3 regions of the Streptomyces sp. NPDC051662 genome follow, and region 1 is predicted to be linked to each of the others. Evidence: riboswitches for the same ligand, from Rfam matches in the RefSeq annotation. Region 1 holds a riboswitch; each other region holds the start of a gene.

Region 1 (9,950 bases):
AGCCACCATGGGCCAGGCGGTCCAGCGTCAGACGGAAGAGGGGTTACGGGCCGACGGCGTGGTCAGCGCGGAGCCCGGAAGCCGCCTCCCCGTCACCACCGCGTCCCCCGCGGGGGTTTCCGCGACCCCGCTCATCGCCACCGAAGTCACCGCGCCTCCCACCGACTTCGACCGCCGGCCCGGAGCCGCGCGGGCCTGGGGAGCCGACGGCACCTCGCTGGCGAAGGTGCTGGACCTCGATGCGCGACAGGGCCGTCTGGCCGATCTGAAGGAGGGGACGTTCGCTGCCGGAGCGACCCGGGCCGACGGCCATCACTGGCGTACGGGGCAGCAGGTCCGGTTCGAACTGGCCGACGGCACCGCGCGAACGCTGACCCTCGCCGCCGTCTACGAACGCGACCTGGCCTTCCCCGAGTTCATCATCCCCCTCTCCACCGCCCTGGCGCACACGGCGTCCCCGTACGCCGAGCAGATCCTGCTGACCGGCGCCGTCGCCTCGTGGCCGGCGGGAGACGGCCGGCGGGTGGCCTCCCGAGCCGAGTACCTCGACGGCCTCAACCCCCGCGATCCGGCCGACGATCTCGCCGTCCGGCTGATCGTGGCCGTGGTCTCGGGGTACGCCCTGCTGGCCGCGGCCAACACCTGCGCGCTCGCCCAGCGCGACCGGCACTCCCAGCGCGCCCAGCTGCGCGCGATGGGCCTGGGCCGGTTCCAGCTGCTGCGCTGTGTGCTGTACGAGGCCCTGGGCGCGGCGGTCGTCGGTATCGCCCTGGCCGCCGTCACCGCGCTGGCCTGTCTGGTCCCGCTCGCGGCGGCGCTGAGCGCCGGGACGGGGGGCCCGGCGCTCCCGGCCTTCGATGTGCCCTGGACGGCCGGGGTGCTCGCGGCCGTGGTCGCGGCCGTCTGCGTTCCCACGGCACTGACGGCACGTCCGTTGTCCGGCATCCACCGTCAGTTCGCGAGACGCGCCGCGTAACAGGCCGCCGCCCCCGGACTCAGTCCTCCCCCTCCAGCTCCCCCTCGGTCTCCAGGAACACCGCCCGCAGCGCGTCCAGCACCGCCGGGTCCGGCTTCGCCCACATCCCGCGCGACTCCGCCTCCAGCAGCCGTTCCGCGATGCCATGCAGGGCCCAGGGGTTGGCCTCCTGGAGGAACGCGCGGTTCTCGGGGTCCAGGACGTAGGTCTCCGTGAGCTTGTCGTACATCCAGTCCGCGACCACGCCCGTCGTCGCGTCGTACCCGAAGAGATAGTCGACCGTCGCGGCGAGTTCGAAGGCGCCCTTGTAGCCGTGGCGGCGCATCGCCTCGATCCAGCGGGGGTTGACCACACGGGCGCGGAAGACCCGTGACGTCTCCTCGACCAGGGTGCGCGTCCGGACGGTCTCGGGGCGGGTCGAGTCGCCGATGTACGCCTCCGGGGCCGTGCCCTTGAGCGCGCGGACGGTGGCGACCATGCCGCCGTGGTACTGGAAGTAGTCGTCCGAGTCCGCGATGTCGTGCTCGCGGGTGTCGGTGTTCTTGGCGGCCACCGCGATGCGCTTGTACGCGGTCTCCATCTCGTCGCGCGCCGGGCGGCCGTCGAGCTCCCGGCCGTACGCGTAGCCGCCCCACACCGTGTAGACCTCGGCGAGGTCCGCGTCGGTGCGCCAGTCGCGGCTGTCGATGAGCTGGAGGATGCCCGCGCCGTACGTACCGGGGCGGGAGCCGAAGATACGGGTCGTGGCGCGGCGTTCGTCGCCGTGCTCGGCCAGGTCGGCCTGGGCGTGCGCGCGGACGAAGTTGGCGTCGGCGGGCTCGTCCAGCGAGGCCGCGAGCCGTACGGCGTCGTCCAGCAGCCCGATCGCGTGCGGGAACGCGTCGCGGAAGAAGCCGCTGATGCGCAGGGTGACATCGATACGCGGCCGGTCGAGTTCGGTGAGCGGGATCGCTTCCAGGCCCGTCACCCGGCGCGACGCGTCGTCCCACACCGGGCGGACGCCCAGCAGCGCCAGCGCCTCCGCGATGTCGTCGCCGGAGGTGCGCATCGCGCTCGTACCCCAGAGGGACAGCCCGACCGAGGTCGGCCACTCGCCGTTGTCGGTGCGGTAGCGGGTGAGGAGGGAGTCGGCGAGGGCCTGGCCGGTCTCCCAGGCGAGCCTGCTCGGTACGGCCTTGGGGTCGACGGAGTAGAAGTTGCGGCCGGTCGGCAGGACATTGACCAGGCCGCGCAGCGGGGATCCGGACGGGCCCGCCGGTACGAATCCGCCGCTCAGGGCGTGCACCACATGCTCGATCTCGTCGACGGTGCCCGCGAGGCGCGGTACGACCTCGCGCGCCGCGAAGTCGAGGATCGCCGCGACGCCCTCGGGGAGGCCGGCGGCCACGCCCGCCACCGCGGCCGGGTCCCAGCCGGCGTCCTCCATCGCCCGGACGAGCGCGCGGGCCCGCTCCTCCGTCTCGTCGGCGTCGGTACGGGTGGCGGCCGACTCGTCGAGCCCGAGGGCCTCGCGCAGACCGGGCAGGGAGGCCGTACCGCCCCAGATCTGCCGGGCGCGCAGGATCGCCAGGACCAGATTGACGCGCGCCTCGCCGGCCGGCGCGCCGCCGAGCACATGCAGACCGTCGCGGATCTGCGCGTCCTTGACCTCGCAGAGCCAGCCGTCGACATGGAGCAGGAAGTCGTCGAACCCGTCGTCGTCCGGCCGGTCTTCGAGCCCCAGGTCGTGGTCGAGCTTGGCCGCCTGGATCAGCGTCCAGATCTGGGCGCGGATCGCGGGCAGTTTCGCCGGGTCCATGGACGAGATCGCGGCGTACTCGTCGAGCAGCTGCTCAAGGCGCGCGATATCGCCGTACGACTCGGCGCGCGCCATCGGCGGTACGAGATGGTCCACCAGCGTGGCGTGTACGCGCCGCTTGGCCTGCGTACCCTCGCCCGGGTCATTGACCAGGAACGGATAGATCAGCGGCAGATCACCGAGCGCGGCATCGGGGGCGCAGGCCGCCGACATCCCCGCGTTCTTGCCGGGCAGCCACTCCAGATTGCCGTGCTTGCCGAGGTGGATCATCGCGTCGGCGCCGAAGCCGCCGTCCTCGCGGTCGGCCTGGATCCAGCGGTACGCGGCCAAGTAGTGGTGCGAGGGCGGCAGATCGGGGTCGTGGTAGATCGCGATGGGGTTCTCGCCGAAGCCGCGCGGCGGCTGGATGAGGATCAGCAGATTGCCGCGCCGCAGGGCGGCGAGCACGATGTCGCCGTCCGGGTCCCCGCCGGAGGCGGCCCGGCTGCGGTCCAGGAACATCTCGCCGGGCGGCGGTCCCCAGTGCCGCTCCACCGACTCGCGCAGTTCGGCGGGGAGTTGGCCGTACCACCGCCGGTAGTCGGCAGCCGGGATACGGACCGGGTTACGGGCGAGCTGCTCCTCGGTCAGCCACTCCTGGTCATGGCCACCGGCCTCGATGAGGGCGTGGATCAGCTCGTCGCCGTCGCCCGAGGCCAGTCCGGGGACGGGCTCTGAGCCGAAGTCGTAGCCCTCCTGGATCAGTCGGCGCAGCAGGGTCACCGCGCTGGCGGGGGTGTCGAGACCGACCGCGTTGCCGATACGGGAGTGCTTGGTCGGGTACGCGGAGAGCACCAGCGCGACGCGCTTGTCGGCGTTCGTGACATACCGCAGCCTGGCGTGGCGTACGGCGATCCCGGCCACTCGGGCGGCCCGCTCGGGGTCGGCGATGTAGACCGGCAGACCGTCAGGGTCCAGCTCCTTGAAGGAGAACGGGACGGTGATGAGGCGGCCGTCGAACTCCGGCACCGCGACCTGCGAGGCGGCGTCCAGCGGGGACAGCCCCTCGTCGCTCTCGGCCCAGGTGGCGCGGCTGCCGGTGAGGCAGAGGGCCTGGAGGATCGGTACGTCGAGCGCGGCGAGGGCGCCCGCGTCCCACGCCTCGTCGTCGCCGCCGGCCGACGCCTCGGCGGGCTTGGTGCCGCCGGCGGCGAGCACGGTGGTGACGATCGCGTCGGCCTCGCGCAGCGCGGCCAGCAGCTCCGGCTCGGGCGCGCGCAGGGACGAGACGAAGATCGGCAGGGGCCGGGCGTCCGCGTCCTCGATCGCCGAGCACAGCGTGTCCACGAAGGCGGTGTTGCCGCTCATGTGGTGCGCGCGGTAGTAGAGGACGGCGACGGTCGGGGCCAACTCCCCCACGCTGTGTCCGGGACGGCCGAAGCGGGGCGGCCTGACGCGCCGGTCGAGCCGGCCCCAGGTGGGCGCGGCGGCGGGCGGCTCGAAGCCGTGGCCGGTCAGCAGGACCGTGTCGGAGAGGAACCGCGCGAGCTGGTCCAGATTGGCCGGACCGCCGTGCGCGAGATAGGCGTGCGCCTCGGCCGCGATACCGATGGGGACGGTCGACGCCTCCATCAGCTGGGCGTCGGGTGCCTGTTCACCGGTGAGGACCACGACCGGCCGGTCGCCCGCGAGCAGCAGATCGATCCCGTCCTGCCAGGCGCGCAGCCCGCCGAGGAGGCGTACGACCACGAGGTCGGCGCCCTCCAGCAGCGAGGGCAGTTCGTCGAGCGCGAGCCGGGCGGGGTTGGCGAAGCGGTACGGGACGGGCCCGCCCGCCGCGTTCGCCGCGCGGGCGCTCAGCAGATCGGTGTCGGACGTCGACAGGAGCAGAAGCATGCGGCGTCTGGCCTTCCTCGGGGTCCGCGCCCCGGGCGAGGTGTGGAGGACGGCGGGAGTTCCTGGCTCGTCCGGCTGCTGCCGGACTCACAGTGGCGGGACCGCGCCGGGTTCGCACCGGGCTTCCTCCCCATGACGCCGTCGCTGGCGTTGACGGGCCTGGGCAGGCCGTCGTCTGCATAGTAAGTGCTGAGGTCACGGGCGGGGGAGGGCGCCCGGAACCCGGGCCGGTACAGGGGGTGGTACGGAGCGGCGGCGGCCGGACGGCGGGACGGGAGCGGGTGTGGGTACGTGGGTATGCTCGCCGCCATGCCGCCCACCTCGCCAACACCCGTGAACCGGGACGAAGCGCCCCCGCGGGCCGCCGTACGGGAGTCCGTACGGGCCCCTCTGCGGGAGCGCGGCGACGCCTGCCCGGGCGCGCTGCGGCTGCACACCGCGGACGACGGACGGCTGGCCCGGTTGCGGCTGCCCGCCGGGCTTCTGACGGCCCGTCAGGCGGAGGCGCTGGCGGACGCGGCGGAGCGGCTCGGCGACGGACATCTGGACCTCACCTCCCGGGGCAATGTGCAGCTGCGCGGCCTGGACGGAAGCCGTGGCACGGAACTGGCCGGGCTGCTGCACGAGGCCGGACTGCTGCCTTCGGAGACACACGAGCGGGTACGGAACATCGTCGCGTCACCGCTGGCCGGGCTGGACGAACTGCCGTCCGCGGACGTCCAGTCGTGGGCGCGCGAGCTGGACGGACTGCTCTGTGCGAGCGTGCGGGCCGCGGCCCTCTCCGGGCGGTTTCTCTTCGCGCTGGACGACGGACGCGGCGATGTGGCGGCTCTCGGCGCCGATGTGACGTTGCTCGCACACCGGGACGGCTCGGTTTCCGTACGGACCGGGGCAAACCGGTCGGGTCCCCGTGTGGCCCCCGAGGACGCCCCGCGCGCGGCCCTGTTGGCGGCGGAGACGTTCCTCACGCTGGCGGAGGCGAGCGGCTCGGGGGCCTGGCGGGTACGGGAACTGCCCGCCGAGGACGGCCGGGGGCTGGACGCGGCGGTACGGGCGGCGCTGGCGGACGCCGGGATCGCGACGGAGTACGCGACGGAGGCGCCCGCGCGGGACATGAACGCGCCCGCGCGGGACATGGAACCGGAACCGGAAGGGGAGCCTCCTACTCCTGGTTCCGTACGGTCGCCCGACGGGACCGTGGCGCTCTCCGTCCACGCGCGCCTCGGCCGGTTGAGCGTGGCGCGGTGGCGGCTGCTCGCGGCGGAGGCGAACGGACCGCTGCGGGTGACCCCGTGGCGCGGAGTGATCGTGCCGGGGGTGGCCCCGGCCGCGGCCGGCGATGCCCTGGACCGGCTCCGTACGGCCGGGCTGATCACCGACCCCGACTCCCCCTGGTACGGGGTCGGCGCCTGCACCGGCAGGCCCGGCTGCGCGAAGGCGCTGGCGGACGTACGGTCCGACGCGGCGGCGGCCGTGTCCCATGCCGGGTCCCCGGGCTCGGGCGGACTGCCCGTGTACTGGTCGGGGTGCGCGCGCCGCTGCGGCCATCCGCAGGGCCGCTGGGTGGATGTGGTCGCGAAGGGCGAGGGCCGCTACGACATCTCCGTACAGAAACAGGTTCACGTACAGAAACAGGCACAGGTACGGGGAGATGTCCCGAACGCCACCACCACAGGACCGGAACCGGAACCGGAACCGGAACGGAAACCGGAACCGGCACCGGAACTCGCCGACGCGGTTGCGGCGGCACGCACGACCCCATTGACGAGATGAGCGAGAAGACCACGGTGTCCACAGTGCCCAGAGGGTTCGAGTACGAGAAGGACGGCGCGGCGATATACCGCCAGTCCTTCGCCACGATCCGCGCCGAGGCGGATCTCAGCGGGCTGCCGGCCGAGGTCTCGCAGGTCGCGGTGCGGATGATCCACGCCTGCGGCATGGTCGACCTGGTGCGTGACCTCGCCTTCAGCCCCGGGGTGGTGATCCGCGCCCGCGAGGCGCTGCGCGCGGGAGCGCCCGTGCTGTGCGATGTGGCCATGGTCGCCAGCGGGGTCACCCGCAAGCGGCTGCCCGCGGACAACGAGGTCGTCTGCACCCTCTCCGATCCGTCGGTGCCCGCCCTCGCCGCCGAGCTGGGGACGACCCGCAGCGCCGCCGCGCTGGAGCTGTGGCGGAACCGGATGGAGGGCGCGGTGGTGGCCGTCGGCAACGCGCCGACCGCTCTCTTCCGGCTGCTGGAGATGATCGAGGACGGCGCCCCGCGCCCGGCGGCGGTCATCGGCGTGCCGGTCGGCTTCATCGGCGCGGCCGAGTCCAAGGACGCGCTCGCCGGACACTTCTCCGGCCTGGAACACCTGGTCGTACGGGGACGGCGGGGCGGCAGCGCCCTCGCCGCCGCGGCCGTCAACGCGATCGCGAGCGAGGAAGAATGACCGCCCGGAGCACCACGGATGAGCAGGGCGCGGGAGTCCTGGCGGACGCCGGCCCGGGCGTGGGCCGGCTGTACGGGGTCGGTCTGGGGCCGGGAGACCCGTCCCTGATGACCGTACGGGCCGTACGGATCATCGCCGAGGCCGATGTGATCGCGTATCACAGCGCCCGCCACGGCCGGTCCATAGCCCGGTCCATCGCCGCCGAGCATCTGCGCCCCGACCACATCGAGGAGCCGCTGGTCTACCCGGTCACCACCGGGACGACCGACCACCCCGGCGGCTATCAGGGCGCGATGGACGAGTTCTACGCCGAGTCGGCCGCCCGGCTCGCCGCCCATCTGGACGCCGGGCGCACGGTCGCGGTGCTCGCCGAGGGCGATCCGCTCTTCTACGGCTCGTACATGCATATGCACAAGCGGCTGGCCGACCGCTATCCGACCGAGGTCATCCCCGGTGTGACGTCCGTGAGCGCGGCGGCGGCACGGCTCGGCACCCCGCTCGTCGAGGGCGAGGAGGTGCTGACGATCCTGCCGGGCACGCTGTCCGAGGAGGAGCTGACGGCCCGGCTGGCCTCGGCGGACTCGGCGGTGGTGATGAAGCTCGGCCGTACGTTCCCGACCGTACGGCGGGCGGTCGAGCGCGCGGGCCGGCTGGCGGACGCGCGGTACGTCGAGCGCGCCACGATGAGCGGGGAACGCACCGGGGCGCTGGCCGACACGGATCCGGAGTCGGTGCCGTACTTCTCGGTGGCGGTGCTGCCGAGCCGCGTCGCCGCGCGTGCCGTGCCCGGGGCGGCCGAGGAATCGGCCGACGAGGCGACCGCTGAGGCGACCGGCGAGGCGACCGGCGAAGGGACCGGCGACGTGGTGGTCGTGGGGACGGGCCCCGCCGGACCGCTGTGGCTCACGCCCGAGACGCGCGGCGCGCTCGCCGCCGCCCAGGATCTCGTCGGTTACACCACCTATCTGGACCGCGTTCCGGTCCGCCCCGGCCAGCGGCGCCACGGCTCCGACAACAAGGTGGAGTCGGAGCGCGCGGAGTTCGCCCTCGACCTCGCGCGGCGGGGCCGGCGCGTGGCCGTGGTCTCGGGCGGCGACCCGGGAGTCTTCGCGATGGCCACGGCCGTCCTGGAGGCCGCGTCCGCCGACCCGTACCGGGACGTGCCCGTACGCGTACTCCCGGGCGTGACCGCCGCCAACGCCGCCGCGGCCCGGGTCGGCGCCCCGCTCGGCCACGACTACGCCGTGCTCTCGCTCTCGGACCGGCTCAAGCCGTGGGAGGTCATCGCCGAACGGCTGCACGCGGCGGCGGGCGCGGACCTGGTGCTCGCCCTCTACAACCCCGGTTCCGCCAGCCGGACCTGGCAGGTCGGCAAGGCCCGCGAACTCCTCCTGGAGCATCGCGCCCCGGACACCCCCGTCGTCCTCGGCCGCGATGTGGGCGGGCCGGAGGAGAGCGTACGGATCGTGCGGCTCGCCGATCTCGATCCGGCGCAGGTCGACATGCGGACGATCCTGCTGGTCGGCTCCTCGCGGACGGTGACGGCGCGGCGGGGCGAGAACGGGGACGAGACGGTGGTCTGGACGCCGCGCCGCTACCCGGAGCGCCCGGGGGCCGTGGGAAACCCGGCGCCCCCGGAATCCCCGGAAAGCTGAGCAAGCCACTCCACCGCGTCCTCGACCGTCGCCACCGAGACCACCCCCTCCGGGACGGCCGGCCGGCGGACGACCACGACCGGAATCCCCGCCTCGCGGGCGGCCGTGAGCTTGGGCGCGGTGGCGGCGCCGCCGCTGTCCTTCGTCACCACGACGTCGACGCGGTGGCGGCGCAGGATCTCCCGCTCGCCGTCGAGGGTGAACGGCCCCCGGTCCAGCAGCACGTCCGTACGGGCCGGGCACGGCGGCTCCGGGGCGTCCACGGACCGTACGAGGAACCACATCTCGTCGAGGTGCGCGAAGGCGGCGAGCCCCATCCGCCCGGTGGTGAGGAAGACCCGCGCGGACCGCAGCGCGATCAGCTTCTCGGCGGCCCGCGCCAGGGAGCCGACCGGGTGCCAGTCGTCACCGGCGACCGGCACCCAGGACGGGCGGCGCAGGGAGAGGAGAGGAACATGGGTGAGCGCGGCGGCATGTGCCGCGTTGCGGCTGATGGTGCCGGCGAAGGGATGGGTGGCGTCGATGAGCGCGTCCACGCGCTGCTCGCGCAGCCAGCGCGCCAGCCCTTCGGCGCCGCCGAACCCGCCGATCCGTACGTCGCCCGGCGGCGGTACGGGCCGGGCGACCCGGCCGGCGAGGGAACTGGTGACGCGGAGGCGGCCGTCGCCGTACAGGCGCTCGGCGAGCCGGCGCGACTCCGTCGTGCCGCCGAGGATCAGCACATGGGCCGGGGCAGCGGCCGGGATCAGGGCGGGGGCCGGGGCCGGGGTCGGTTCACTCATCGTCGGCGGGTCTTTCCATGACTGATATGACGGACATGGCTGGCGGCGGGAAGGGCGGGCGCGCCGCCCAACTCAAGCACACCGGCCTCCGGCCCGGCTGGACGACCGGTGCCTGTGCGACGGCAGCGACGACGGCCGCCTACACGGCGCTGCTGACCGGCGAGTTCCCCGACCCGGTGACGATCACGCTGCCGAAGGGGCAGACACCGTCCTTCGCCCTGGCCACGGAGGACCTGACCGCCGGGGACCGGGCCACGGCGGGCGTCGTCAAGGACGCGGGCGACGACCCCGATGTCACCCACGCCGCCCTGATCCGTACGACCGTACGGCTGCTGCCACCGGGCGCGGGTGTCGTCTTCCGCGCGGGCCCGGGTGTGGGTACGGTCACCCGCCCCGGACTCCCCCTGGAGGTGGGTGAACCGGCGATCAACC
Region 2 (9,950 bases), on a different contig from region 1:
GTCGAGGCGGGGAAGCGGTTCGTGGACGGGGTCGAACTCTTCAGCCATCTCGCCAATATCGGTGATGTGCGCAGCCTCATCATCCATCCGGCGTCGACCACCCACAGTCAGCTCGGTGAGGAGGAGCTGGCGGCGACGGGCACGGCTCCGGGGCTGGTGCGGCTCTCGGTGGGACTGGAGAACGTGGCCGATCTCAAGGCCGATCTGGAGGCGGGGTTCCGCGCCGCGAAGGCGTCGTCCTGAACACGTCCACCGAACCGGCCACGCTCCCCCTCCCGCCGGTCACCGGTGGCTGGCAGGAGGGGGATCCGGCCGGCCGCCGCTCCTGGGTGACGCTCGACGGCCCGCTCCCGCTGGAGGCGGGCGGAGCGCTGCCCGGGGTCCGGCTCGCGTACGAGACATGGGGGCGGCTCGCTCCCGACGGCTCGAACGCGGTGCTGGTCCTGCACGCGCTGACCGGCGACAGCCATGTCGCGGGACCGGCCGGGCCGGGGCATCCCACAGGGGGGTGGTGGGATGCCCTGGTCGGTCCCGGCCGCGCAATCGACACCACCCGCTGGTTCGTGGTCGCCCCGAATGTGCTCGGCGGCTGTCAGGGCAGTACCGGCCCCTCCTCGGCGCGGCCGGGCGGGGGCCGCTGGGGGCCCGAGTTCCCGTATCTGACCCAGCGCGACCAGGTGGCCGCAGAGGCGGCCCTCGCCGACGCGCTGGATATAGCGCGCTGGGCCGCGGTCATCGGCGGGTCCATGGGCGGTATGCGGGCCCTCGAATGGGCTGTCGGCCGGCCGGAGCGCACCGGTTCGCTGCTGGTGCTCGCGTGTCCCGCCGCCGCCTCGGCGGAGCAGATCGCCTGGGGCGGCGTCCAGATCGCGGCGATCCGGTCCGACCCGGCATGGCAGGGGGGCCGCTACCACGACGCACCGCCCGGCGGCGGTCCGCACCGAGGGCTGGGGATCGCCCGTCGCATCGCGCATGTGACCTACCGCAGCGAACCGGAGCTCGGCGCCCGGTTCGGCCGGGAGCCACAGCCGGGCGGCCATCCCTGGCAGGGCGGCCGGTACCAGGTCGAGTCGTATCTCGACCATCACGCCGCGAAGCTGGTGCGCCGGTTCGACGCGGGGAGTTATGTGACGCTCACCGAAGCGATGAACAGCCATGACGTGGGGCGGGGCCGCGGCGGCACGGCGGCGGCCCTGCGCAGGGTCACGATGCCGGCCCTGGTCGCGGGGGTCGACTCCGACCGGCTCTATCCGCCGGCCCAGCAGGCGGAGCTGGCCGGGGCCATACCGGGGGCCGACCGGCTCAGGACCATCGAGTCGCCGTACGGGCACGACGGCTTTCTGATCGAGACCGCGCAGGTGGGCGGTCTGATCGAGGAGCTGCTGTCCGGGGCGTGACACCTGGTGGGCCGACGGGTCAGGGGCCGAGTGATAGGCGGTCCGGGTCTTGGACGTGAACACGCGGATGCCCTCTGAGCTGGGATGATGTTACTTTTTATGGTCCACATCCACAGCGTGAGAGAGCATCCGCAACCGGTGCTCGGCCGTCCGGGTGGATCAGTCCGGCTGCGCCCGCACCGTCCGTATCCGGCCGTATAAGGTCGCCGACTGACCGCGTGTCCATCGGAAGGGAACCTGGCTCGTGACCACTTCGATCATTGTCGGAGGAAGCGGCGCCCTGGGGCGCGTCCTGGCACAACGATTCGCCGAGCGTGGCGACAGCGTCATCGTCACCAGTCGTGCCAGGGAGCGCGCCGATACCGTGGCCGCCGAAATCGCCGACAACGTCCGGGGTCTGGCCGTTGACCTGGCGCGGCCGGAGACCATCGACGGAGCGCTCGCGGATGTACGGGACGTTGACAACGTGGTGATCACCGGCGTCTCGGAGGGTTTCAACACTCTCGCGGATTTCGACATCGCCAGGGCCGTGGAAGCTGTCACCGTCAAGCTGGTGGGGTACACGGAGACCGTGCGAGTGCTGCGTGACCGGTTCACCCCTGAGGCGTCGGTCGTACTCTTCGGCGGCCTGGCCAAAGAGCGCCCCTACCCCGGCTCCACCATCGTGACCGCCGTCAATTCCGCCGTCACCGGACTGGTGAAGACCCTGGCACTGGAGATCGCGCCTCACCGTGTGAACGCGCTCCACCCCGGCGTCGTGGGCGACAGCCCGAGGTGGCGCGACGTGCCCGACCACCCGCACGTACCGCGTACTCCCATCGGGCGCCTGGTGACCATGGAGGAAGTCGCCGACGCCACCGACTTCCTCCTCCGCAACACCGGCGTCAACGCCCAGGATCTCTTCGTCGACGGCGGACTACGCGTCACCTGACACGACCGGCTCCCGCTCAAGAATGCGATTCTGGGTCCGAACCGCACGTTTCGCCGCCAAGCCCTCCAAGTCCTGAGTCCATGAGCGCACGATGTTCGACCGTCCCGGCCCACGGTGAACCGTGCTGTCGGTGAACCGTGCTGTCGGTGATCCGTTTCAGCGCCTAAGCTGGCTCGTGCAGTTGGTTCGCCCTGCCAGCCGGGCAGGCGCGTCGTAAGAGGGAACCCGGTGGAAATCCGGGACTGCCCCGCAGCGGTGAGTGGGAACGACCGCCGTCATCAGCACTGGGTCCGAGCCGGACCCGGGAAGCGACGGCCAGTAGGAGTCCCTGTCGGTACGCGCGTTCATCCGTGCGCGTACGGGTACGGGACGCGCCCGCGAGTCCGAAGACCTGCCACTGCCCGCGCGCCACCGGTGCGCGCGGAGATCTCGGTGACCTCGTGGGCGGGTCGGCGTACATATCGGGCGGGCATCCGTGGCGGCACAGCGCCGCCGGCCGCCGGATCTGTTCAGCTCTTCGCGCCCGCGGTCCGTCGCCGGGATCTTGGGAGACATACTCGCGAAGGAGAGTCCCTTGACCACGAAGTCCGCAGCCGCGGCAGCCCGGGCCACCGTGTACGGCTATCCCCGTCAGGGCCCGAACCGGGAACTCAAGAAGGCCGTCGAGGGCTACTGGAAGGGCCGGGTCACCGCCGACGCCCTCCGGGACACCGCGGCCGAACTGCGCCGCGCCACCTGGCGTCGGCTCGCCGACGCCGGTGTCCATGAGGTGCCGACCGGTGACTTCTCGTACTACGACCATGTCCTGGACACCAGTGTCATGGTGGGCGCGATCCCCGCCAGGCACCGCGCCGCCGTCGAAACGGACGCCCTGGACGGGTACTTCGCGATGGCGCGCGGTACGCGGGAGGTGACGCCGCTGGAGATGACCAAGTGGTTCGACACCAATTACCACTATCTGGTGCCGGAGCTGGGGCCCGACACCGTCTTCACCGCCGATTCCGGCAAGCAGGTCGCCGAGTTCCGGGAAGCCCTCGCGCTCGGTCTGACGGCACGTCCGGTGCTGGTCGGTCCGGTCACCTATCTGCTGCTGGCGAAGCCCGCCCCCGGGGTCGCCGCCGACTTCGAGCCGCTGACCCTGCTGGACCGGCTGCTGCCCGTGTACGCGGAGGTGCTCGCCGATCTGCGCGCGGCGGGCGCCGAGTGGGTCCAGCTGGACGAGCCCGCCCTGGTGGCGGAGCGTTCCCTGGCCGAGCTGAACGCCGCCACCCGCGCCTACCGGGATCTGGGCTCCCTCACCGACCGGCCGAAGCTGCTGGTCGCCTCGTACTTCGACAAGCTCGGCGCGGCTCTGTCCGTACTGGCCAAGTCACCCGTCGAGGGGCTCGGGCTGGACTTCACCGGGCCCGCGGCGGCGAATCTCGATGAGCTGGCGGCGGTCGGCGGACTGCCCGGCAAGCGGCTGCTCGCCGGTGTGGTCAACGGCCGTAACGTCTGGATCAACGACTTCGAGAAGTCCCTGTCGGTCCTCGGCACGCTCCTCGGCCTCGCCGGACAGGTGGATGTGACGTCCTCCTGCTCCCTGTCGCACGTGCCGCTGGATGTCACGGCCGAGCGCGATATCGATCCGGGGATCGCCCGCTGGCTCGCCTTCGCCCGGCAGAAGACCGAGGAGATCGTCACGCTGGCCCGTGGCCTCGCGCGGGGCACCGGCGCCATCACGGCCGAACTGGCCGCCAACCGGGCCGACTTGGCCTCAAGGGCGGGATCGGCGCTCACCAACGACCCGGCTGTTCGCGCACGGGCCGCGGCCGTCACGGACGCGGACAGCCGCCGCTCCCAGCCGTACGAGAAGCGTGCGGAGGCCCAACGCGGCCGTCTGGAGCTGCCCTTGCTGCCGACGACGACCATCGGCTCGTTCCCGCAGACCACCGAGTTGCGCACGGCCCGCGCCGATCTACGGGCCGGCCGTATCGACGCGGCGGGGTACGACAAGCGGATCGAGGCGGAGATCCGTGAGGTCATCTCGTTCCAGGAGGAGACCGGCATCGACGTCCTGGTGCACGGCGAGCCCGAACGCAACGACATGGTGCAGTACTTCGCCGAACAGCTCGCCGGCTACCTCGCCACGCGGCACGGCTGGGTCCAGTCGTACGGCACCCGCTATGTCCGGCCGCCGATCCTCGCCGGGGACATCTCCCGCCCCGCCCCGATGACGGTGCGCTGGACGGCATACGCGCAGTCCCTCACCGGCCGGCCGGTCAAGGGCATGCTGACCGGCCCGGTCACCATGCTGGCGTGGTCGTTCGTACGGGACGACCAGCCGCTCGGTGACACGGCGCGGCAGGTCGCCCTCGCGCTGCGCGACGAGGTCGACGATCTGGAGAGCGCGGGCGCTTCCGTGATCCAGGTGGACGAGCCCGCGCTGCGTGAGACGCTGCCGCTGCGGGCCCGTGATCACCAGGCGTATCTCGACTGGGCGACCGAGGCGTTCCGTATCACCACCGGCGGGGTCCGCGCGGACACTCAGATCCATACGCATATGTGCTACGCGGAGTTCGGTGACATCCTCCCGGCGATCGACGCGCTGGACGCCGATGTGATCAGTCTGGAGGCCGCGCGCTCCCATATGCGGGTCGCGGACGAACTGGCCGCGGCGGGCTATCCGCGCGAGGTCGGCCCGGGTGTGTACGACATCCACTCACCCCGCGTCCCCTCCGCCGGGGAGGTGGCGGACCTGCTGCGCAAGGGACTTGAGGCGGTGCCGGCCGAACGGCTCTGGGTCAACCCCGACTGCGGACTGAAGACCCGTGGCTGGCCGGAGGTCCGTGCCGCGCTGGAGAACCTGGTCGCGGCGGCCCGGGAGGTCCGGGCCACGCTCCCGGCCCCGGCCTCACCGACTCCGTGACACCGGGCCCGCGGCCCCGCCCTCCCCAGTCACGGGGCGGCGGGCGCCGCGGGCTCGCGGCGGCGACCGCGGCCGGGGAGCGTTCCCCGGGCCGCGCCTACGATGGGCCCCATGCCCGGACGCCATGGATCCTCAACTGCGAGCGATGCGCATCAACTCACGCCCGGCACCTCCGAGCTGGCCGCGGCGGCGTCGGTCTTCTCGCTGCTCGCCGACCCCACCCGACTGCATCTGGTGTGGCTGCTGACCCGAGGTGAGTCCGATGTGACCGCGCCGGCCGCCGCGTGCGGAGCGGCGCGGCCCGCGGTGAGTCAGCATCTGGCCAAGCTGCGGCTGGCGGAACTGGTGCGGTCACGCAAGGACGGCCGTCATGTCGTCTACACGCTGACGGACGGACATCTGCGCCGACTGGTGGTGGAGGCGATCAGCCACGCCAACCACCAGGTCACCGGGGAGCCTTGGCACGACTGAGCCTCCCCGGCCCCCGTCATCCCACCCAACACGTGCATGGATGCGCACATGTGCATTTGATTGCGATGACGCACCCTCGCCCCCGCCCGCTCCGGTGAACCACCCCCGGAGCGGGCGCCCGAAGGCGTCCATGGGTGCCCGGCTGTTCTTCGCCACCCCCAGGCAGCGGGCCCTGCTGTGCCTCGGCCTGGCGGTCGCGGCGGGTGGCGCCATGGTCACCGTCAATACGGGGGTGCTGGTGCGCGACAGCCTCCACCGGAGCGCCGGTGACGTCTCCTGGGCGCTGGACGCCTTCGGCGGCGGGTCCATGGCCGCCGCCGCAGGGGCGGGCCTGTCCACGGCGGCCGGAGCGCCGGCCGGGGTCGCGCCGGCCGCCACCGTCGCGGCGGTGGCGCTCTGGCCGCGCCGGGACCCCGGCCACCTCGGTCATGTGCACAGCGCGCTCCCCGCCGGGCATCCGCATGTACGGGACGCCGTGGCTACCCGGGCCGGGTGGTGGCACGGCCACGACTACCGTATCGGCACCCTCCACACGCGCTGGCCCACCTCGGCGCGGAGCTCCGCCTAGGCCCTGTCCGGCCGACCGTATGGCGAGACACCGGTCCACAAGGCGGAAACCGGCCGTTATGCTCATCCACATGTCCGCACCCGCTCGCCTCCTCTGTCTCGCGCTCTTCGCGAACTCGGCGTGGTGTGTCGACGACGGCCTCTGTCGCCGCTCAACCTGTCGCCGCTGATTCGGTCGCCGCCGAACCCGCGACCGACCAAGCCGTACCGACGAACCCGTACCGACGAACCCCGTTGCCCGCCGAACCCGTCTTCGCGGGATACCGGACGTCCGCCGCTCCGGCCGTCGGCGGCCCTCCCCTGATATACCGCCCCTCCCGTCACCCGTTCCCGGAGACCCCGCAATGACCGCACCGCCCGTGGAGGCGACGAAGTCCGCCGCCCTGCTCGCCCCATCCCCCACCTCCGTACCCCGTCCCGAGGCTCCCCCCGCCCCGCCCGTGCGCCGGGTGCCGCTCGCCGTGGCCGCGCTGATCGCCGTGGCGCTGACCGGTTATGTGTGGTCCGCCCATGGGGCCAGGCCCGGTGTGCTCCTGCTGCTCGGCCTCGGTCTCGGCGTGGCGCTCTTCCATTCGCGCTTCGGCTTCACCTCCGCGTGGCGGCAGCTCGTCGCCGTCGGCAATGGCACCGGACTGCGCGCCCACACCCTGCTGCTCGGGACCACGGCGACTCTGTTCGCGCTGCTGATCGGCACCGGCACCGGTCTCTTCGGTTCGGTGCCCGCGCCGTCGGCCGGGACGCTGGGCGTTGGGCTGCTGGCCGGTTCCTTCCTGTTCGCCGTGGGCATGCAGCTCGGCGGCGCCTGCGCCTCCGGCACCCTGTTCGCGGTCGGTTCCGGGCAGTCGTCGATCGTGCTCACCCTGGGCGGCTTCATCGTCGGCTCGACCCTCGCCGCCTGGCAGTTCGGCCTCTGGAAGGATCTGCCCGCGTTCGAGCCGGTCGTCCTGGCCGACCACATCGGCTGGTTCGGCTCCTGGGCCGTGACCATGCTGGCGCTCGCGCTCATCGTGCTCGTCTCGCGACAGGTCCAGGCCCGCCGCAACCCGCCGCCGATCGGCCCCGTACCGTCCGCGCGCGGCGCCGCCGCACGGGTGCTGCGCGGCTCCTGGCCGCTGGCCGCCGGCGCTCTGGCGCTGTCCGTGCTCGGCGCCGGTGTACTGCTGGTCTCCGGCGGTGCCTGGGGCGTCACCAGCGCGTTCAGCCTCTGGGGCGCGGAGCTGGTACGCGCCCTCGGCGGGCATCCGGAGACCTGGACGTTCTGGCAGCAGCCCAGCAACGCCAAGATGCTGGCGGGCCCGGTGCTCGCCGACAAGAACAGCCTGACCGACATCGGCATCATGATCGGCGCGGCGGTGGCGGCGGCGCTCGGCGGCACCTGGACGCTCCATCGCGGTGTGCCGTGGCGGACCGCCGTCGCCGCGGTGCTGGGCGGTGTGCTGATGGGTATCGGCGCCCGACTGGCCGGTGGTTGCAACATCGGCGCCTATCTGGCGGGCATCGCGTCGGGCAGTCTGCACGGCTGGATCTGGGGGGCCGTCGCGATCCTGGGCACCTGGGCAGGTCTGCGGCTGCGTCCGCTGTTCGCGCTGAGCAACCCCAAGCCGGGGGACGGTATCTGCTGACCCCCGGCACGGCCTGAGCGGGGCCGGGGGCGGATGCCGACGTCCGCCCCCGGCCCCCTCACCGTCTCAGGACCGCCAGTCGACCTTGAACACCCAGACGTGCTGTCCGGACCCGCGCGCCGCCGACGGTACGTCGACGACCAGCTTGCCGCCGGTCGTACGCCAGCTCAGCGGCCGGTCGTGGCCGAGCAGTGTCACCCGGTCCCCCGGCCTGACGGGCACCGGGGCCTCGACCGTCAGGGTGCTGCCCGGCCGGGTGAGCGAGTGGATGTAGAACGCCTTCTCCGGCCTGACCGTGAAGCGCAGGTCCTCGCCGAGCTGCGGCATCCTCGCCCAGTACGTACTGCCGTAGATCGCCTCGCCGTTGACCTTCAGCCACGCCCCGGTCTCACGGAGCCTGCGCTCCATGATCTCCGGGATGGTGCCGTCCGCCCGGGGGCCGATGTCGAGCAGGAAGTTGCCGTTCTTGGAGACGATGTCGACAAGGGAGTGGATGACTTCCTCGGTCGTCATGTACTTGTCGTCGGGGGTGGCCTGGTTGTAGCCGTAGGAGCGCGGGTCAAGCCCCCGGCTGGCCTCCCACTTCGCGGTGACGACCGTGTCGTACGTGGTGTACTCGGGCGTGGTGAAGTCGTGCGGGCCGATGCCCGAGCGGTTGTTGACGGTCACCTCGATGGGGCGGGCGCGGTTCTTCGCGTGGTTGAAGTACTCCGCCAGAACGCGATGGCTGTCATTGTCGCCGCCGATGTCGCACCAGAGGATCTCGGGGTCGTAGCCCTCGATCAGTTCCAGCATCTGCGGGGCCTGGAGGTCCTTGATGTAGTCCTGGCCCGCGAAGTGGCCGGTGTACGGGACGGGTTCCAGGGTGTACGGATTGCGCGGCGCGTGCCCCTGCCACGGGTGGTCGGGGTTGAACCACTCCGGCATCGAGAAGTAGAGACCTCGGTGCAGCTCCGGTGTGTAGCGACGGGAGGCGTCGAAGAGTTCCCTGATCAGATCCCGCTTCGGGCCCATCTTCACGGAGTTGCGGTCGGAGACCTTGGTGTCCCAGAGGGCGAATCCCTCGTGATGCTTGGAGGTCAGGACGTGGTACTGGGCGCCGGCGTCCCGGAACAACTCGACCCAGGAGCGCGGATCGAATCTCTCCGCGCGGAACCGCGGGATGAAGTCGTCATAGGCGAACGACTCGCCATAGGTCTGGCGGTGGTACGCGTACGTCGGGTTGTTCGGGTCCTGCATCTGGGACCAGTACCACTCGGCGTACTGCACGCCGACCGGCGCCCACGCGGGCACGGAGTAGACCCCCCAGTGGATGAAGACGCCGAACTTCGCGTCCTGGAACCAGTACGGCGCCTGATGGGTGTTCAGGGAGTCGTCGGTGGGCCGGAAGTCGGGCACTCCCAGGGTGAGGGAACGGCGGACCTCGGCGGCCTGCTGACCCCGGCCGCGGGCGACGATCCGGCCGTCCGCGCTGGTTCCAGGCGCGGTGCCGGGGCCGGGGCGGATGCCGATCCGTACGCGGGTCTCGTCGCCGGGAGCGAGCCGGGTGACACGGGCCGGCGCGACCGTACGGGCGCCCGGGACGTCCACGGAGAGGCTGAGCCCGTCGGCGGCGAGGATGCCCACCGTCCCCGCGTTGACGACCGTGGCCTCGACGCTCTGCGCGCCGTGGTCGAGCGAGGAGGTCGTCGAGCGCGCGCCGCGTACCGCCAGCGCCCGCCCCTCGACGGCCGGTTGGAGGGAGAGCGCGAAGATGTGCAGCGAGGAGGAGTTCGCCTCGGCGGGGCGGGTGACCGGCAGGGTGAGGGCCACCGCCTCCCTGCCCGGGTCGATGGCGACCGTGGGGGCGGCGATCACGACCTGGTGCGGGTCCTTGGCGCCGGCGGGGTCGTAGCGGAACGGGGCGACGAGGGCGCCCTTGCCCGCGTACCAGTCGGGGCCGCCGAGTGCGGCGGTCGAGGTGGTGCCGTCCGCGTAATGGACGGTGACCTCCCCCGAGGCCTCGCCATAGCTGCTCGCGGCCAGGAAGTGGCCGGACAGATAGCGGCCCGGTG
Region 3 (9,950 bases), on a different contig from region 1:
CGTCCACCACCAGGACCACCGGCGCGCGCAGCAGCTTCGACACCTGTGCGGTGGAGGCCAGTTCGCCCTGGCCCGACGCGCCGTCGTAGAGCCCCATCACGCCCTCGACGACCGCCAGGTCACAGCCCGCCGCGCCGTGCGCGAACAGCGGCCCGATCAGAGCGGGACCGCACATGTACGCGTCGAGATTGCGGCCCGGCCTGGCACGGGCGGCCGACCCCGCCGCGCCGGCCCCTCCCGGGGTGCCGGACGCCCCCGGGGACACGGCCAGCGCGTGATAGCCCGGATCGATGTAGTCGGGCCCGACCTTGTGCGGGGACACGGCCAGACCGCGCTCCGAGAAGGCCGCCATCAGCCCTGTCGCGACCGTGGTCTTGCCGCTCCCCGAGGAGGGTGCGGCGATGACCAGACGCGGGACGTTCACCATGGGACGTTCACCACTCGATGCCCCTCTGGCCCTTCTGACCCGCGTCCATCGGATGCTTGACCTTCGTCATCTCCGTCACGAGATCCGCGAAGTCCATGAGTTTCGCCGGGGCGTTGCGCCCGGTGATCACCACATGCTGGGTGCCGGGGCGCTCGCGCAGCACCTCGATCACCTCGTCGGTGTCCACCCACCCCCAGTGCAGCGGATACGCGAACTCGTCCAGCACGTACAGCTTGTGCGTCTCGGCCGCCAGATCGCGCTTGACCTGCTCCCAGCCCTCGCGCGCCGCCTCCTCGTTGGAGTACTGCGCGTCGCGCTGCACCCAGGACCAGCCCTCGCCCATCTTGTGCCAGGCGACCGGACCGCCCTCGCCGCTCGCCCCCAGCACCTTCAGCGCCCGTTCCTCACCGACCTTCCACTTCGCGGACTTCACGAACTGGAACACCCCGACCGGCCACCCCTGTGTCCAGGCGCGCAGCGCGAGCCCGAACGCCGCCGTCGACTTGCCCTTGCCGGTGCCCGTATGGACGAGGACGAGCGGACGGTTACGGCGCTGGCGGGTGGTGAGCCCGTCGTCCGGTACGGATTCCGGCTGTCCCTGTGGCATTAAGCGGCCCTCCTGGGTCGTCCGTCGTGTGCCTGTGCCCGCTGTACATCACGCTGTACGTCCCTGACCAGACCGGCGATGCTGTCCGCGCGCAGGTCGTCGAGCGTGATGGCCGTACCCTCCAGCGACGCGGCGAGCGACGCGGCCAGACCGAGCCGTACCGGACCCGACTCGCAGTCCACGACCACGGACGCCGTTCCCTCCGAGGCGTGCAGCCGCGCCGCGCGCGCCGCCAGTGCCACCGGGTCGGCGCCCCCGGCCGCCCGTGCGCCGCCCGCCGTCCGCGCGCCGGTCGCCCGGCCGTCCGTCACCACGAGCAGCAGCGGACGGCGCGCCGGATCCCGCATCCGCTCCACCCGCAATACGTCATGCGCCTTGAGCAGCCCGGCGGCGAGCGGCGTACGCCCGCCCGTCGGCAGCGACTCCAGCCGGGCCGCCGCCGCGTCCACCGACGAGGTGGGCGGCAGCGCGACCGCCGCCTCCGTGCCCCGGAAGGTGATCAGACCGACCTTGTCGCGCCGCTGGTAGGCGTCCAGCAGCAGCGAGAGCACCGCGCCCTTCACCGCGCTCATCCGCCGCCTGGCCGCCATCGAGCCCGACGCGTCGACCACGAACAGCACGAGATTCCCCTCGCGCCCCTCCCGGGTCGCCTGCCGCAGATCGTCCTTGCGCACCACCAGACCCGGACCGCTGCGCCCGCGCGCCCGCTGGTGCGGCGCCGCCGCCTGGACGGTCGCCGCCAGATGCAGCTTGGTGAGCGCGCCCCTGGGCTGCCGGGACCCGGTCGTCCTGCCGTGCTCGGTACGGGCCCGGGAGCGCCGGCCGGCCGCGCCCTCGCCCAGACCCGGCACGCTCAGCGTCTTCGTACGGAACGGCTCGGTGGCCCGTACGGCGGACTGCTCAGCGGCCCCGGCGCGGCGCGGCTGCCCCTGGGGCTCGGGCTCCGCGGGCGTGTCGTCCGGCCCGTCCGGGGCGTGCTCGACGGGCGTGTCGTCCGGCCCGGACCCGGACTCGGGCGGTGTGTCGGGGCCCTCGGATCCCTCCGGACCGGGCTGCGGCGGGATACCACCGCCACCGCCCGGCCCGTCGGGACCCGGGTCGTCGTCCCCGCCGTCGCCGTCCTCACCCGTGAACTCGTCCAGCGTGTCGTCGAGCTTGTCCTCGTCGAGCCCCGGCGCGTCGAAGGGGTTACGGCGCCGCCGGTGCGGGAGCGCGAGCAGCGCGGCCTGTCGTACATCCTCGGCGAGTACGTCCGTACGCCCCGCCCAGGCGGCCAGCGCCGTCGCGGTCCGCGCCATCACGATGTCCGCCCGCATTCCGTCCACCTCGAACGCGGCGCAGGTCGCGGCGATCCGGAGCAGCGCCCCGTCCCCGAGCCGCACCGCGGGCAGCAGCGCCCGCGCGGCGACGATCCGGTCCCGCAGCGCGGTCTCCTCCTCGGCCCAGCGCGCCGCGAACCCGGCCGGATCGTCGTCGTACGCCAGCCGTCGCTGTACGACCTCCACCCGAAGCTCCGGCTCGCGCGAGGCCGCGACCTCCACGGTCAGCCCGAAGCGGTCGAGCAACTGCGGTCGCAGCTCGCCCTCCTCGGGGTTCATCGTTCCGACGAGCAGGAACCGCGCGGCGTGCCGTACGGAGACGCCCTCACGCTCGACGTACGAGGCACCCATGGCGGCGGCGTCCAGCAGCAGGTCGACCAGGTGGTCATGGAGGAGGTTGACCTCGTCGACATAGAGCACCCCCCGGTGGGCGTCCGCGAGCAGACCGGGCTCGAAGGCCTTCACGCCCTCGGACAGCGCCCGCTCGATGTCCAGCGCGCCGACGAGCCGGTCCTCCGAGGCGCCCACGGGCAGCTCGACCATCCGGGCGGGCCTGGCCGTACCCGGCGCCGTCCCGTGCGGCCCGTCCGGGCACCGCTGATCGGGTGCGACGGGATCGCAGCTGAACCGGCAGCCGGCGACGACCGGCACCTCCGGCAGCAGCGCGGAAAGGGCGCGTACGGCCGTGGACTTGGCCGTCCCCTTCTCACCGCGGACGAGCACACCGCCGACGGCGGGGCTCACCGCGTTGAGCAACAGGGCGAGCCGCAGATCGTCCATCCCCACCACAGCGGTGAACGGAAAAGGGGTGCTCATATGCTGATCGCTCCTTCGAAGATGGTCGTCATGGCGCTCCCGGCGGAATGAAGGGCAGCCCCTCGGGCGCGCCCTCCTCGATCAGGCGCATCAGCGCGTCCGTGTCCGCGTGCTCCTCGATGAGGTCACCGAGCAGATCGAGCTGTTCTTCCCGCAGCGCGCCGAAGCTCGTGCCGGGCGCGGGGACGAAACGCCGGCCCGCCGTCCGCGCCACCTCCGTCAGGAACCGCCTCCGGAACGCGTCGCTCTCCAGCGCCCCGTGCCAGTGCGTGCCCGTGACGGCCCCCACCCGGCAGCCGTCCAGCGCGCGCCCGTCCGCGTCGGAGACAAAGGTGTCGCCTCCCCGTACCTCCGCGACGCCGTGATGGATCTCGTACCCCTCCACCGCCTCACCGAGGGCCAGGCCCACCGGTCGGGCGAGGGTCTTCTCGCGGGCGAACCGCACCCGTACGGGCAGCAGTCCGAGGCCGGGCACCGCGCCCGCCCGGGACTCCACCTCGTCGTCGATGTGCTCGCCCAGGATCTGATAGCCGCCGCAGATCCCCAGCACGGGACGCCCCTCGGCGGCCCGCCGGGCGAGCGCGTCGGCGAGCCCGCGCTCGCGCAGCCACGCCAGCGCCTTGACCGTGCCGCGTGTGCCGGGCACCACCACGAGATCGGCGTCGGCCAGCTCCTCCGGCCGGTCCACGAACCGCACGACGACCCCCGGCTCCGCCGCCAGCGCGTCCACATCGGTGAAGTTCGACATCAGCGGTACGGCGCAGACCGCGACCCGCAGCACGTCCTCGCCGTACGGGGGAGCCGCGGGCGACTCGCGTACGGCGCCGCGCATCGAGACGCGCAGCCCGTCCTCCTCGTCGATGCCCAGACCGTGCCGGAACGGCAGTACGCCGAAGGTGGACCGCCCGGTGAGCCCGCGGAGCATCTCAAGACCCGGTTCGAGCAGCGAGACATCGCCCCGGAACTTATTGACCAGATAGCCCGCGATCAGCCCCTGGTCCTCGGGGGACAGCAGCGCGGTCGTCCCGAAGAACGAGGCGAAGACGCCGCCCCGGTCGATGTCCCCGACCACCACCACCGGCAGCCGCGCGGCCCGCGCGATGCCCATGTTCACGATGTCGGTACGGCGCAGATTGATCTCCGCGGGACTGCCCGCCCCTTCGCAGATCACGGCGTCGTAGGTGCCGCGCAGCCGCTCCAGACACTCCAGGACGGGACCGAGCAGGGCTTCCCGCCCGTGCGGGGTCCTTCCGGCGGACGCCTCGCCCGGTCGCGGCTCCGCCGAGGGCCCGGACCCGAAGTAACCCCGGGCGCTCATCTCCCCCACCGGCCGCCCCATCAGCACCACTTGGCTGGTGCGGTCACCGCCGGGCTTCAGCAGGACCGGGTTCATCAGCGCCGTCGGCTCGACCCGGGCGGCCTGCGCCTGCATCGCCTGGGCCCGTCCGATCTCCGCGCCCTCGCGGGTCACGAACGAGTTCAGCGACATGTTCTGCCCCTTGAAGGGCGCGACCTTCACCCCACGGCGCACCAGCCAGCGGCAGATCCCCGCCGTGACCACGCTCTTGCCCGCGTCGGAGGTCGTGCCGGCTATCAGCAGCCCCCCGCCGCGCCCGCCCCGGCTCATCCACGTCCCTTTCCCGCGCTTGTCGTACGGCCCGCGCTTGTCGTACGGCGTATCGCGCCTGGCGTACGGCGTATCGCGCCGAATCCGAACCGGCCCGCCACACAGACCGCGAGGGCGGCCCCGGTCACCCGGCGCGACAGCCGTACGGCCCGCTCGATGTCCGCGACCTCGACCGGCCGCCCCTCGCCGTTCAGTACGGGCCGGTGCTCCACCCGTCCGCCGTACGCGAGTGTCCCGCCCAGCCGTACGCCCAGCGCGCCGGCGAACGACGCCTCCACCGGGCCCGCGTTGGGACTCGGATGCCTGCCGGCGTCCCGCCGTACCGCCCGCAGGGCCGCGCGCGGATCGCCGTCGACTCCGCCGGCCAGCGCCCCGGCGAGTACGGCGGTCAGCCGGGCGCCCGGCCATCCCACGGCATCGTCGAGCCGGGCCGAGGCCCAGCCGAACCGGCGGTAACGGGGCGAGAGATGACCCACCATCGCGTCCAGCGTGTTCACGGCCCGGAACCCGGCGAGCCCCGGCACCCCCGCCACCGCCCCCCACACCAGCGCGCCCACGACGGCGTCGGAGGTGTTCTCCGCGACCGACTCCACGACGGCCCGCGCGATCTGCTGTCCGTCCAGCGCCTGCGGGTCACGGCCGCACAGATGAGGCAGCCGCTCCCTGGCCCGTTCGACGTCCCCGGCGGCGAGCGCCGCGCCGATGGCCCGTGCCTCCCGCCCCAGTGAAGTGCCGCCGACCACGGCCCAGGTGGCGGCGGCGGTCAGTGCCACGGAGGCGGTGCGGTGGTCCCGTACGCCCCGGGCGGCCAGCGCCGCGATCCCGGCGGCTCCTCCGGCGCAGACCGCGGTGTGCAGCGCGCCCCAGCCCCGGTGGTCGCGCCACAGCGTCCGCTCGACGGCCTTCGCCGCCCGGCCGAACGCGGCGACGGGATGGCCCCGGCGCGGATCGCCGAACAACCGGTCGCCCAGGAGACCCACGGCGGCGCCGTAGGCGAAATCACGCTCGGCGGCCGGACCCCGGCCGCGCACGACGGCCGAACGGCGGCCAGGCATGGCGAAATGTCCTCACTCAGGGTCCGCGCCCCGGCTCGACGTGATGCGGCGGCGAGAGTTCCTGGCTCCTGGAGACGGGGCTCGCAGTGACAGTGGCGGGACCGCGCCGGATTCGCACCGGCTTCCTCTTCTGCCGTCGCCTGGGCCCTCTCCTACCGGACAGGACCTCAATGGCCCCGGAAGTCCACCACGCCCCGCGAACACCCGTCAACTCATCCCTGACCAGCGACGGGACAGTGTGCCGAGCCCCACACGGCACGCCCGTCCCGTGGGCGGCACGGAGCCGGCCCGGGCGCGTGACGGACGCGCCCGGGCCGGCCGGGGGTGTGGTGGTCCGGGTGTTCCGGTCGCCCGGTCACCGGTCGCCGGTCAGGCGACGATCAGATAGATCCCGTACGCGACGGCCGCCACGCAGAGCGCGAAGCAGGTGTACGCGCCCGTACGGGCCAGCGCCACGGAGCCCGTCGCGCCCCGCGTGCTCGCCGACTCCTGCTTGGCGAGGCCCACGATGCCGAGGGTGAACAGGCCCACGAGGGCGACGGTGGCCACGAGACTGACCCCGAAGACGGAACCGAGTGCTGCCCAGTCGATGTTCATGCGGTTTCTCTTCCTTACACCGTGGCGGTACTTACACCGTGGCGGTTCGCGCGGGCTCGCCCGCGGGGTCCGGGGGGCCCGGGGCCGGGATGGTGGTCGACAGTTCCTGCGCGGCAGCGGCCGTGGGCGGCGGGGTGACGGCCGCGATGGCGCTGGTGACGACGCCCGCGGGCTCGCCGGTCCCGGCGTCCTCCGTCGCGCCGGCGGCTCCGGCCCCGCTCTCGTTGACATTGGTGTGGTCGACGGGGCGGCGGCGCGAGGCGAGCCAGATCGCCCCGGAGATCCCGACGAGCAGGACGGCGACGACCGCGATGCCCCAGGTGCCCTGGCCGGTGAGGAACTCGGCCCCGGCGGCGACCAGGCCCGCGGCGGGCAGCGTCAGCCCCCAGGCGATGAACATCCGGGTCGCGGTCGACCAGCGGACCACACCGCCCTTGCGGCCGAGGCCCGCGCCCATCACGGCGCCGGAGCACGACTGGGTGGTGGAGAGCGAGAAGCCCAGGTGCGAGGAGGCCAGGATGACGGTCGCGGCACTGGTCTGGGCGGCGAAGCCCTGCTGCGGACGGAGATCGGTGAGGCCGGTGCCCATGGTGCGGATGATGCGCCAGCCGCCGAGATACGTACCGAGCGCGATCGCCAGTCCCGCGGAGACGATGACCCACATCGGGGGGTTGGAGCCGGGGGCGAGGACGCCGCCGGTGACGAGCGCGAGGGTGATGACACCCATGGTCTTCTGCGCGTCGTTGGTGCCGTGGGCGAGCGAGACGAGCCCGGCGGAGGCGATCTGCCCGGCGCGGTAGCCCTTGGCGGTCGCCTTGTCGTCCGTACGGCGCCCGATGCGGTACGTCAGCCTCGTCGCGAGCAGCGCCGCGAGACCGGCGACGACCGGCGCGGCGAGCGCGGGGATCAGCACCTTGGTGATGACGACGCCGCCGTTGACCCCGGAGGCGCCGACCGACATCAGCGTGGCGCCGATCAGACCGCCGAAGAGCGCGTGGGAGGAGCTCGACGGCAGGCCGAGCAGCCAGGTGAAGAGATTCCACAGGATGGCGCCGACGAGCGCCGCGAAGATCACTTCCGTTCTGATGCCCTGTTCGTTGATGAGTCCGCCGGAGATCGTCTTGGCGACCTCCACGGACAGGAACGCGCCGACGAGATTCAGGACGGCGGACATGCCCACCGCGACCTTGGGCTTGAGGGCCCCGGTCGAGATGGTGGTCGCCATCGCGTTCGCGGTGTCGTGGAAGCCGTTCGTGAAATCGAACACGAGAGCCGTCACGATCACGATCGCGAGCAGCAGCGTGATGTGTTCCATTGACCCAGGACCCAGGCAATCTTTTGACGTCAGTGGCCTCGGTGAACGTAAGGAGTCCGGGTAAACGGAAGATGAACTGGGCTCGTCTTCGCGGTGTCCCCATGTGTGGAGAAATCGCCCGCCCGTTCTGCCGGAGCGCCCTGCGCGCCGCTATGTCCGCCTGACAGGATTCTCTTATGACTGATCAGCAGAGCCAGGACGCGATAGCCGGGGCCTGGCGTGAACTCATCACGACTGCCCGGAGAACAGCAGGTGAAGGGCTCGTCGTCGGCACATCCGGCAATGTGTCGGTACGGATCGGCGAGCTGATCCTCGTCACGCCGAGCGGTGTCCCGTATGACCAGCTCACTTCCGAGGACACCGTCGGTGTCGATCTGGCCGGCCGTCAGGTACTCGGAAAATTCATCCCTACGAGTGAGCTGCCGCTGCACCTCGCCGTTTACCGGAACACCTCCGCGAAGGCCGTGGTGCACACCCACGCGGTGCACGCCACCGCCGTCTCCACCCTCGTCACCGAACTGCCCCTGATCCACTACATGGCGGCGGCCCACGGCGGCCCGGTCCGGGTCGCCCCCTACGCGCTCTACGGCTCGGACGAACTGGCCGCCCAGATGCTCCACGCCCTGCGCGACCGCAACGCCTGTCTGCTCCAGAACCACGGCACGGTCGCCTACGGCGACAGCCTCGCCCAGGCCTATGACCGCACGGCCCAGCTGGAGTGGATGTGCCGGCTCTGGCTCACCGCGAGCGCGCTGCCCGGCCGTACCCCCACGCTGCTGACCGAGGCCCAGCTCGACGAGGTCGGACAGCGGCTGAAGGGGTATGGACAGCGGGGCTGACCAGCGCGTTCGGCAGGGCGTTCGGCAGGGCCCCGGCACTCCGGCGGACGCCGCCGACTGGCCGAGCCCGGCGGGGGTGACCACACTGGGAACGTGCGCCCCGCCAAAGCGACGGCAGCGGCCGTCTCCACACTGATCGGCGTCGGCGCGGCCGCGTTCGCGGCCGGCCGGTACGCGAGCGACGCCGCGCTCAAGACGCCACCGGGCCATCCGCTGCCGGGCGACCCCCGGCTCACCGTGCACGCCACGGCCGCCGGACAGATCACGCTGACCCGCTGTCTCGCCTCCCTGCGCCCCGGTACGTACGGGATCGAGGGCCCCGGCGTCCACGCCGTCGTCGGGCCCGTTCTCGACGAGGTCGAGCACGCCGCGGACACCGTGGTGCGCCGGCTGGAGCGCGTCAGCCACGGCTCGCTCGTCCCCGGCTCCCGCGTACGCCTCACCCCGCAGGTCCACAGCGGCGATCCGACCTCCGCGCTCGGCCTCGACCACAAGGACGTGACGATCCCGGGCGAACTCGGGCCGCTGCCCGCCTGGTTCGTGCCCGGGGTGCGCGACACCTGGGTGATCACCGCGCATGGCCTCGGCACCACCCGCGAGCACCCCATGAACATCATGGAGTTCCTGGCGGAACAGGAACTTCCGGTACTCGACCTCGCCTATCGCGGCGATCCCGGGGCGCCCCGCTCCCCGGACGGCCTCGGCCACCTCGGCGAGTCCGAATGGCGCGACCTCGACGCGGCGCTCCGCTACGCGGTCCGGTACGGCGCCGAGCGCGTGGTGCTGCACGGCTGGTCCACCGGCGCCTCGATGGCCCTGGGCGCGGCGGCCGGCTCCGCGCTCCGCGCCCGGATCGCCGGGCTGGTGCTCGACTCGCCGGTGCTGGACTCGGCGGCCACCCTGCGGGCGCTGGCCACCGCCCGCCGGATCCCCGCGCCGCTGCTGCCGCTCGCGGTCAGGTCGGCCCAGGGCAGGGCCGGTCTCGACGGTGACCGGCTGCGCCAGGCCGCCGACCCCGGCAACCTGAACATCCCGACGCTGATCTTCCACGGCCCCGACGACACCCTCGCGTCCTGGAACCCCTCCCGCGAACTCGCCGCCCACCGCTCGGGTCTGATCAGCCTGCACGCCGTCGCGCACGCCCCGCACGCCGCCATGTGGAACGCGGACCCGGCCGGCTACGAAGAGGTGCTCCGCCGCTTCCTCACCCCCCTGATGTAGCCCCCGATGTGGCCCCCGATGGAGCGCCTGACCGGGCGCGTGCCCCTGGGGTGCCTTACGGGTGTCTGACGGATCTGTCCGGCATGCGCCGCCGCGATGGAATCCGGTGCGGCCCCGAACGCTCCGC

The links. Region 1 has a riboswitch for cobalamin ahead of cobN (cobaltochelatase subunit CobN). Riboswitches for the same ligand answer to the same signal wherever they lie in the genome.
Region 2: it holds a riboswitch for cobalamin, as region 1 does, so the genes downstream of both, metE (5-methyltetrahydropteroyltriglutamate--homocysteine S-methyltransferase) here and cobN (cobaltochelatase subunit CobN) in region 1, are expected to answer to the same signal.
Region 3: it holds a riboswitch for cobalamin, as region 1 does, so the genes downstream of both, AB0M67_RS02950 (cobalamin biosynthesis protein) here and cobN (cobaltochelatase subunit CobN) in region 1, are expected to answer to the same signal.

Annotation. Positions count from the first base shown of each region.
Region 1 covers NZ_JBFAZD010000016.1:150,573-160,522, forward strand. Annotated here, with positions in the region: gene AB0M67_RS25965 (FtsX-like permease family protein) at 1-976, shown strand, start outside; gene cobN (cobaltochelatase subunit CobN) at 996-4,649, opposite strand; cobalamin riboswitch at 4,683-4,837, opposite strand; gene cobG (precorrin-3B synthase) at 4,947-6,422, shown strand; gene AB0M67_RS25980 (precorrin-8X methylmutase) at 6,419-7,081, shown strand; gene AB0M67_RS25985 (precorrin-2 C(20)-methyltransferase) at 7,078-8,736, shown strand; gene AB0M67_RS25990 (cobalt-precorrin-6A reductase) at 8,676-9,518, opposite strand; gene AB0M67_RS25995 (cobalt-precorrin-5B (C(1))-methyltransferase) at 9,554-9,950, shown strand, end outside.
Region 2 covers NZ_JBFAZD010000008.1:53,584-63,533, forward strand. Annotated here, with positions in the region: gene AB0M67_RS15375 (bifunctional o-acetylhomoserine/o-acetylserine sulfhydrylase) at 1-243, shown strand, start outside; gene AB0M67_RS15380 (homoserine O-acetyltransferase) at 240-1,397, shown strand; gene AB0M67_RS15385 (SDR family oxidoreductase) at 1,642-2,328, shown strand; cobalamin riboswitch at 2,494-2,742, shown strand; gene metE (5-methyltetrahydropteroyltriglutamate--homocysteine S-methyltransferase) at 2,903-5,236, shown strand; gene AB0M67_RS15395 (metalloregulator ArsR/SmtB family transcription factor) at 5,348-5,707, shown strand; gene AB0M67_RS15400 (hypothetical protein) at 5,838-6,275, shown strand; gene AB0M67_RS15405 (YeeE/YedE family protein) at 6,619-7,896, shown strand; gene AB0M67_RS15410 (alpha-L-fucosidase) at 7,963-9,950, opposite strand, start outside.
Region 3 covers NZ_JBFAZD010000002.1:51,687-61,636, reverse strand. Annotated here, with positions in the region: gene AB0M67_RS02970 (cobyrinate a,c-diamide synthase) at 1-427, opposite strand, end outside; gene cobO (cob(I)yrinic acid a,c-diamide adenosyltransferase) at 435-1,034, opposite strand; gene AB0M67_RS02960 (putative cobaltochelatase) at 1,034-3,169, opposite strand; gene AB0M67_RS02955 (cobyric acid synthase) at 3,198-4,796, opposite strand; gene AB0M67_RS02950 (cobalamin biosynthesis protein) at 4,793-5,851, opposite strand; cobalamin riboswitch at 5,887-6,019, opposite strand; gene AB0M67_RS02945 (hypothetical protein) at 6,221-6,448, opposite strand; gene AB0M67_RS02940 (inorganic phosphate transporter) at 6,480-7,763, opposite strand; gene AB0M67_RS02935 (class II aldolase/adducin family protein) at 7,940-8,602, shown strand; gene AB0M67_RS02930 (hypothetical protein) at 8,696-9,823, shown strand.